Regions from separate parts of the Rhizobium sp. AN80A genome, predicted to be linked through region 2. Evidence: riboswitches for the same ligand, from Rfam matches in the RefSeq annotation. Region 2 holds a riboswitch; the other holds the start of a gene.
What was found. Region 2 has a riboswitch for S-adenosylmethionine ahead of metA (homoserine O-succinyltransferase). Riboswitches for the same ligand answer to the same signal wherever they lie in the genome.
Positions count from the first base shown of each region.

Region 1: it holds a riboswitch for S-adenosylmethionine, as region 2 does, so the genes downstream of both, P3R82_RS23420 (O-succinylhomoserine sulfhydrylase) here and metA (homoserine O-succinyltransferase) in region 2, are expected to answer to the same signal.

Region 1 is NZ_JASJPX010000003.1:2,377,698-2,382,110, reverse strand. It holds gene P3R82_RS23430 (Hsp33 family molecular chaperone) at 1-57, shown strand, start outside; gene apaG (Co2+/Mg2+ efflux protein ApaG) at 76-468, opposite strand; gene P3R82_RS23420 (O-succinylhomoserine sulfhydrylase) at 675-1,859, opposite strand; SAM riboswitch at 1,903-1,981, opposite strand; gene P3R82_RS23415 (2'-deoxycytidine 5'-triphosphate deaminase) at 2,055-3,149, shown strand; tRNA gene P3R82_RS23410 (tRNA-Gly) at 3,220-3,293, shown strand; gene P3R82_RS23405 (hypothetical protein) at 3,345-4,413, opposite strand, start outside.
Region 2 is NZ_JASJPX010000003.1:2,991,362-2,995,774, reverse strand. It holds gene P3R82_RS26420 (ABC transporter ATP-binding protein/permease) at 1-1,508, opposite strand, end outside; SAM riboswitch at 1,660-1,737, shown strand; gene metA (homoserine O-succinyltransferase) at 1,773-2,696, shown strand; gene P3R82_RS26410 (aldose epimerase family protein) at 2,801-3,823, shown strand; gene P3R82_RS26405 (GntR family transcriptional regulator) at 3,937-4,413, shown strand, end outside.

The DNA of each region.
Region 1 (4,413 bases), 610 kb from region 2:
TTCTGCTCGACGACCTATCGCTTCGAAGCGGAAGAGCTCGCGCAGGCGGCGGAGTGATCGGTTAGCGAAGGGTGATCAGTTCAGCACTCTGAGCAGGCCAGGTGAATCAAGCGAGAAGGCGGGAATTTCCACCTGGAAAATCTCGCCTTCGTCGGTTTGCATCTGGTAGTGGCCGAACATCAGGCCCGAGGGCGTATCGAGCGGGCAGCCCGACGAGTATTCGTATGTGTCACCTGGGCTGAGTGTCGGCTGCTCGCCGACCACGCCGGCGCCGCTCACTTCATCGACGACGCCGTTCTGGTCCGTTATGTTCCAGTAGCGATTGACGAGGCGTACCGTGAGGTCCGAATTGTTGCTGATAACGATGCGGTAGCCCCACACATAGCGATCGTCGTCCGGGTCGGATTGCTCCTCCAGGTAAAAGGGCTCGACCACCACTTCAATATCTCGTGTCAGGGCGCGGTACATGCCTACACCATAATAAGAATACCTTACTGGTATCTTATAAGAGGTGCTGCAGGTCAATAAACCAGGCCGGAATCCGCAATCAATTGGCTGTAAGCGCGAAAAATTCGCGCGTTAAGACTAATACCATACCAGTCTGGCGCGAGTGAATTTCCAATATGCGCGTTTAAATCCGGCCGGGCCACATCGACCCGGCCGGCTATTCTTGATCAGGCCTTGATCTTCGACAGCGCCTGCGCGAAATCCTCGATCAGGTCGTCGGTATCCTCGATGCCGGCCGACAGGCGCACGGTGCCCGGAGAGATGCCGAGTTCGGCGCGCGCCTCGTCCGTCAAGTTCTTGTGCGTGGTCGTCGCCGGATGGGTGATCAGGCTCTTGGCATCGCCGAGATTGTTGGAGATCTTGACGATATCGAGCGCATTCTGCAGCGCGAACGCCGCTTCCTTGCCGCCCTTGAGCTCGATCGCCACCAGCGTCGAGCCGCCCTTCATCTGGCTGGCGACAATATCGGCCTGCGGATGGTCCTTGCGGCCGGGGTAGATCACCTTGGCCACCTGCTTCTGCTCGGCGAGGAAGTCGGCGATCTTGCCGGCATTTTCCGTCTGCTGCTTGACGCGCAGCGGCAGCGTCTCGAGACCCTTCAGAAGCGTCCAGGCCGTGAACGGCGACATGGCCGGACCGGTGTGGCGGTAGTAGTCTTGCAGATGCTCGGTCACCCATTCGCGATCAGACAGGATCACGCCGCCGAGGCTGCGGCCCTGGCCGTCGATATGCTTGGTGGCGGAGTAGACGACGATATGGGCGCCGAGTTCCAGCGGCTTCTGGAAGATCGGCGTCGCGAAGACGTTGTCGACCACGACCTTTGCGCCGACCTGGTTGGCAAGCTTGGCGACGCCCGCGATATCGACCACTTCGAGCGTCGGGTTGGTCGGGCTTTCGAGGAAGAACACCTTGGTATTGGGGCGGATCGCCTTTTCCCAGTTCTCCAGGTGGCGGCCATCGACCAGCGTGCATTCGATGCCGTATTTCGGCGCCAGCGTCTCGACCACCCAGCGGCAGGAACCGAACAGCGCGCGGGCGGCCACGATATGATCGCCGGCCTTCACCTGGCAGAGGATGGCGGCGGCGACGGCTGCCATGCCCGATGCGGTGGCGCGGGCTTCTTCCGCGCCTTCCATCGCGCACATGCGCTTTTCGAACATGTCGTTGGTCGGGCTGCCGTAGCGGGCGTAGATATAGCCTTCGGTCTCGCCCTTGAAGCGCGCCTCGGCGGCTTCCGCGCTGTCGTAGACGAAGCCTTGCGTCAGATAGATCGCCTCTGAGGTCTCGCTGTACTGCGAGCGCAGCGTTCCGCCATGAACCAGTTGAGTTGCCGGGCGCCAGGTCTTGCTCATGAATCACCACTTTCAAACACAAAAAAACCGGCCGCGAATGCAGACCGGTTTCAACCCGGTCTATTTAGCCACTTGTTTAACGTGGCTGCAAGCCGACCGGCCAAATCACCACGGGATAAAGCTGCAATACTGCCGTTGCGTGCTTGCGTCAATTCCTCGATTTTGGTTTTGTCTGCGGCAAATTATGGATGGGGCATGATGGCTCGCGAAACAGGAATATTGGCAGACCGCGCGATCGCGGCGTTATTCGAGACCGGACGGCTCGTCGCCGAGCGCGAACTCGACAGCGACCAGGTCCAGCCGGCGAGCCTCGATCTCCGCCTCGGCGCCAAGGCGTTTCGCGTCCGCGCCAGCTTCATGCCCGGTCCCACCAGTCTCGTCTCCGACAAGCTCGACCGGTTGAAGCTGCATGTCGTCGATCTCACGGAGGGCGCGGTTCTCGAAACCGGCTGCGTCTACATCGTTCCCTTGATGGAGCGCCTCGATCTGCCGGCCGACATGTCGGCCTCGGCCAATCCGAAAAGCTCGACCGGTCGCCTCGATATCTTCACCCGCGTCATCACCGATTACGCGCAGGAGTTCGACAAGATCCCGGCCGGCTATTCCGGCCCGCTCTATCTCGAAATCTCGCCGCGCACCTTCCCGATCGTCGTGCGTCGCGGCTCGCGCCTGTCGCAGATCCGCTTCCGCATCGGCCAGTCGCTGCTCGGCGAGCCGGAACTGCTGGCGCTGCACGATGCCGAGACGCTGGTCGCAAGCACAAAGCCGAATGTCTCGGGCGGCGGCATCGCGCTGTCGATCGATCTCGCCGGCGACAAGGACGGCCTGATCGGCTATCGCGGCAAGCATCACACGGCCGTCGTCGACGTCGACAAGAAGGCACAGCACGACATCTTCGATTTCTGGGAGCCGATCTACAGCCGTGGTCGTAACGAACTGATCCTCGATCCCGACGAATTCTACATCCTCGTCTCGCGCGAGGCGGTCCACGTGCCGCCGCATTACGCCGCCGAGATGACGCCCTTCGATCCGCTGGTCGGCGAATTCCGCGTCCATTACGCCGGCTTCTTCGACCCCGGCTTCGGCCACGCCCCCGCCGGCGGCCGAGGCAGCCGCGCCGTCCTCGAAGTCCGCAGCCACGAGGTCCCCTTCATTCTCGAAGACGGCCAGATCGTCGGCCGCCTGGTCTACGAGCACATGCAGGAACACCCCGAAAGCCTCTACGGCACCGGCCTCGGCTCCAACTACCAGGCGCAGGGCCTCAAGCTCTCCAAGCACTTCCGGATCTGAGCCACATCACCGGCAAGTGCTTCAAGGCCGCTTGACAGCGATCATCATCTGTTGGAAATCTGCGCGTAACGCGGGTGTAGCTCAATGGTAGAGCAGCAGCTTCCCAAGCTGACGACGAGGGTTCGATCCCCTTCACCCGCTCCAGCAAATTCAATAACTTAAGTATAACGGCGTTTCACTCGTTTCACTGCCGTGTCACTTGCGCTTAGCGTTACGTGCTTCGGCAATCTTGCGGCTGGTCTCAAGACCGTCGCCGCGACTGTACTTTTTTGTCATCTTCGTCGTCGTGTGGGTAGCTAGATCGCTGGCCATTTCGATAGAGCCCGTTGCTTCCACCGTCTCCGAAACGGCGCCAGCACGGGTATCCATTGACCAGACATTGTCTGGCACGCCAGCCGCATCGCGAACCGCTCTAAACTTGGTCGCGTAGCGGTTTTCCCAGTAGGGCTTGCCGTAATCCTCATCGATCACGAGCGGGCCGATATCGGGTAGCGAGTAGGCCTTTAGAGCCTCGACCACCAACGGGTAGCTTTTCAGGTCGCGCGCCACTGGCGCTCCCGTCTTGCTCGTCTTGATGGACAGGATCATATCTCGCGACAAGTCGCGCGGCGCCGTTAGACCAGCCCATTTGAATGGACCACCTTCTTCCGATGGCGCCCATTCGCCGATCACGTCGATGCGTCGCAGCGCGGTCTCGAACTTGACCGCCTCGACGAACCCGATGGACGGGCATTTGAGCTCCGCGCTCTTCTTCACGATTGCCAAGCACTGCTCGTAGGTCATGAACACGTCGCGCGGCGCCGGCTGCTCAAATCGCATGTCAGCCAGGATTGCCCTAGCGTCCTTGCATCCTCGCAATCTCTCGCCAGCACCATATGACAGGATCAACCGGAGAAGCTTGATTGCGCCGGTTGCTCGGCGGTGCTTTCCCTTCTTTCTCCACCCATTGAACCATCTGGTGAAGTCAGACGCCCTGAGAGCGTTGATATCACGATCGCCCACGTTCTTTTCGAGGATGCGCAAGCTCGGTTCATAGTCCCTGATCCGGGTCGAGTGCTTCACCCCGTGCAAGGTGCTCGTCTTGTCATGACGGTAGCACTTGATGAGCGAGGAGATCGTGCCGTCGAACGTTGGCGCGTTACCGGAATTGCGGACCTCGGGCCGGAGCTGCTTCGTCAGCCTCTGGCATTCGGCGCTTATCTGCTCCTCGGTGAAGTCATCAGGCAGGCGGATGATCGAAAGAGCGCTCGACGCGCCTTTCACC
Region 2 (4,413 bases):
GCAACGAGATTGTGCAGCCCCGCCTTTTCGAGCGCAGCGATCACATCGTCGTTCTTGTAGGTGTCGGCGGCTGCGGGAAACGCCAGCGCTTCGCGCAGCGTGCCACCCGGAATATAGGCCGATTGCGGCACGAACAGCATGTCGTCGGTGGGTGGCAGGCCGATCTTGCCGCTTCCGCAGGGCCACAGCTCCGACATGGCCAGGAACAACAGCTTGCGATTGACGTTGTGATCGCCGTTGATCATCACCTTCTCGCCGGCCTTGATGGTGACGCTGCCTTCCTGCAGCCGGAAGCCGCCGCACTGGTCGATCTCCTCGTCCATCTTGGTGGCGATGGTCACATCCTCGAGCGTCAGCGTGCCCGGCGCGCTGCGTTCATAGGCGATCGTCTCCTTGAGATCGACATCGTCGCCCATGGTGGTCAGAGCCTGGCGGAAATCGGTGACGCGCATCAAGGTCGCGCGCCATTCGGCGATCGGGCCGAAGTTCGACACGTACCAGCGCAGCGCCGTGTTCACCTGGTTGAAGGCGCCGACCGACATCATCAGCTGACCGAAGGTGAGGCCGCCGGAGAAATAGGCGGGCGCCGCCACGATGATCGGAATGACGACGACGAGCCAGCCGTAGCCGGCTGACACCCAGGTCAGGTTGACGTTGGCCATCGCCAGCTTCTTGATGACGGCGAGAACGGCGCTGATGTCGGTGTTGATCCGCCCCCGCTCGTTCTCTTCCCCGCGCGCAGCCGTGATCGCCGGAATGTTCTCGTTGGCGTGCATCAGCGCGAAACGCAGCTCCGCCTCCCTGGAGAAGCGGTCCGCGTTGAGCTTGACGAGCTTGCGGCCGACGAGCTGGCTCAGCACCGAGGCGGACGCGGCGTAGAAGATCGCCGCCCAGACCATATAGCCTGGAATGGAAAAGGCGTATTCACCGAAGCGGAAGACGAAGCCGCTCGACAACTCCCAGAGAACGCCGATGAAACTCACCAGGAGGATCGTCGATTGTACCAGGCCGATGACGAGCCCCGTGGTGCTTTCCGCCAGATTGCGCGCATCCTCATGCAGACGCTGGTCCGGATTGACGCCGATCAGCCCGCTGGAAGCGAGCCTGAGCGCCCGCTTGCGCTGCAGCCACTGGTCGACGAGATCGCGTGTCAGCCCCTCGCGCATATAGAGCGCCGTCATCTGGTTGAGCCAGGCCTGGATCACGTTGAGCAGGAGCAGCATGCCGGCGATCAACGCGAAGATCTTCAGCTGGTAGAAAAACCCCGGCAGATCGCGACGCGAGATGGCGTCGTAGAATGGCGCGTTCCATTGGTTGAGAATGACCGTGGCATAGGCCGTCGCCAGAATGATGCCGATCAACGCCGTCGAGAGAATGAGCACTGGCACGCGCACCTTGGAATGCCAGAATGCCGAAAACATCACCTTGAGACGGAAGATCAGGCTGAGATCATACCCGACCCGGTCCTGCCCCTGGATGCTCGGTCTGCTTTTGACGTCCTCTGCCATCATGCTTCCTTACGCGTCTGTAGCACCTGAATAGCACCGTGAGTCAGCCTGTCCAGCAACAGTTTCTAGCATCAGGTAACGGGGGAGTGACCATGGCGCCGACGAGGCGGTTTCTTTCGACGATTGATTCGCGGCCCGACTGGCGCTATTTAGAGCGCTCCGTGGTGATTTGGCCGGCCGGCTTGCAGCCACGTTAAAGAAGTTGCTAAAGGGCCGCGTGCGGACCGATAGCGATATATTCGTATTTTTCATCGAGTGACCGCTATGCCGATCAAGATCCCCGATACCCTGCCCGCCTTTGAAACCCTGGTTCAGGAAGGTGTGCGCGTGATGACCGAGACGGCCGCGATCCGTCAGGACATTCGCCCCCTGCAGATCGGGCTTCTGAACCTCATGCCGAACAAGATCAAGACCGAGATCCAGATGGCGCGCCTCATCGGCGCCTCGCCGCTGCAGGTCGAGCTGTCGCTTGTTCGCGTCGGGAACCACAAGGCGAAGAACACCTCGGAAGACCATCTCTTCTCCTTCTACCAGACCTGGGAGGAGATCCAACACCGGAAGTTCGACGGCTTCATCATCACCGGCGCGCCGATCGAAACGCTTCCATACGAAGACGTCACTTATTGGCATGAAATGCAGCAGATTTTCGACTGGACGCGCACCAACGTGCACTCCGCGATGAATGTCTGCTGGGGCGCGATGGCCGCGATCTACCATTTTCACGATATTCCGAAGCACGCGCTGACGGAAAAGGCCTTCGGCGTCTATCGCCACAAGAACCTCAAGCCATCGTCGGTCTATCTGAACGGTTTCTCCGACAATTTCGAGGTCCCGGTCTCGCGCTGGACGGAAGTGCGGCGCGCCGACATCGAAAAATCCGACACGCTCGAAATCCTGATGGAATCGAGCGAGATGGGCGTCTGCCTCGTTCACGAGAAGAAGGGCAACCGGCTCTATATCTTCAACCACGTCGAATATGATTCGACGTCGCTCGCCGACGAGTATTTCCGCGATGTGAATGCCGGCGTTCCGATCAAGATGCCGCACAACTACTTCCCGCACAACGACCCGTCGATCCCGCCGCAGAACCGCTGGCGCAGCCACGCGCATCTGCTTTTCGGCAACTGGATCAACGAAATCTACCAGACGACACCCTACAATCTGGAAGATATTGGCGAGGACGGCTGAGGCTTTTCGTCTCGCTTGTTTTTATAGCGCGGCGGTTGCGATTTCATTCAATTGAGAGCAGGTTCTGGCCCGAAATTGTGGACGCGAACCGGGGAGGAAACAGGATGGCGGATGGATTGAAGCGGGACGTTTTTGGGACGACGAAGACGGGCGAGACCGTCCATCGCGTCGAAATCTCGGGCGGCGGCCTGACCGCCAAGGTGATCACCTGGGGCGCAGTCATCCAGGACCTCAGGCTCGAGGGTCATGATGCGCCGTTGACCCTTGGGTTCGACGATTTCGACAGCTATCCCGCGCACTCCGCCTATTTCGGCGCGACGCCCGGCCGCAACGCCAACCGCATCGGCGGCGGCAAGTTCACGCTCGATGGCAATAGCTATCAGCTCGACCTCAACGAAAACGGCGTCAGCCACCTGCATGGCGGCTTCGAAAACATCGCGCTGCGCAACTGGACGATCGTCGAGCACGACAGCGACCGCGTCGTCCTGAAGATCGTCGATGCCGATGGTCGCGGCGGCTATCCCGGCAATTGCACCATCCTCGTCACCTACCGCGTGCATGGCGATGGCGAGCTCTCGGTGGTTTACGAGACGACGAGCGACCAGCCGACCATCGCCAATGTCTGCCAGCACGCCTATTTCAATCTCGACGGCCGCGACGACACGCTGGGCCACGACATCATGATCGCCGCCGACAGCTATCTTCCGACCGACGAGCGCCAGATCCCGACCGGCGAGATCCGCCCGGTGCAAGGAACGGTATTCGATTTCCGCGAAATGGCCTCGCTGAAGCGCTTCGAGGGCGACACTCAGGCGCTCTACGACCATAATTTCTGCCTCTCGTCCGAACGTGTCGCCAAGCGTTCCGTGGTGCTCGCGCGCAGCCTCTATTCCGGCGTCTCGATGGAAGTGCGCACGACCGAGCCCGGCGTCCAGTTCTACGCCGCCTTCAAGCTCGATGTGCCGGTACCCGGCATCGGTGGCCGCAAATACGGCCCCTTCGCCGGCTTCTGCCTGGAAACGCAAATCTGGCCGGACGCCATCAACCATGAGGGCTTCCCCAACGCGGTTCTGCGCCCCGGCGAAGTGCTGCGCCAGGAAACCGACTACATATTCTCGAAGAACTGACGGCGAAAAGCCGACCACTCCTGATGTCATCAAACCCTCGCGGAACTTTGCGAGGGTTTTTTTGTGCGCGTTGGCACTTGCAATTGGTTCCAAAGAGGTTCTATTTTAATCTCATGGATAGAACCAGTCTGATAGCGGAGATCGACACGCGCGGACTGCGCGACACAGCGCGCAGCGGGCCTCTCTATCGTCGTCTTGCGCAGGCACTGACCGGCCTGATCAACGAGGGCCTGCTGAAGCCTGGTGCCGCATTGCCGAGCGAACGCGATCTGGCCGAAGCCCTGAAGATCGGCCGCGTCACGGTGCGCACCGCCTATCGCGATCTCCTCAACACGGGCACGCTGGAATCGCGCCACGGCAGCGGCACCTTCGTCTCCGCCAAGGTCGAGCGCATGGAACAGTCGCTCTGGCGGCTCTCGTCCTTCTCGGAAGACATGCGCTCGCGCGGGCGCGTGCCGGCGGCGAGGATCCTCTCGCGCGCCATCAACAAACCCTCGCCGGAGGAAGCCTTCCTGCTGGGCCTCGGCGTCGACGAGCGCGTCTTGCGCCTCGATCGCCTGCGTCTTGCCGACGGGCTGCCGCTGGCGATC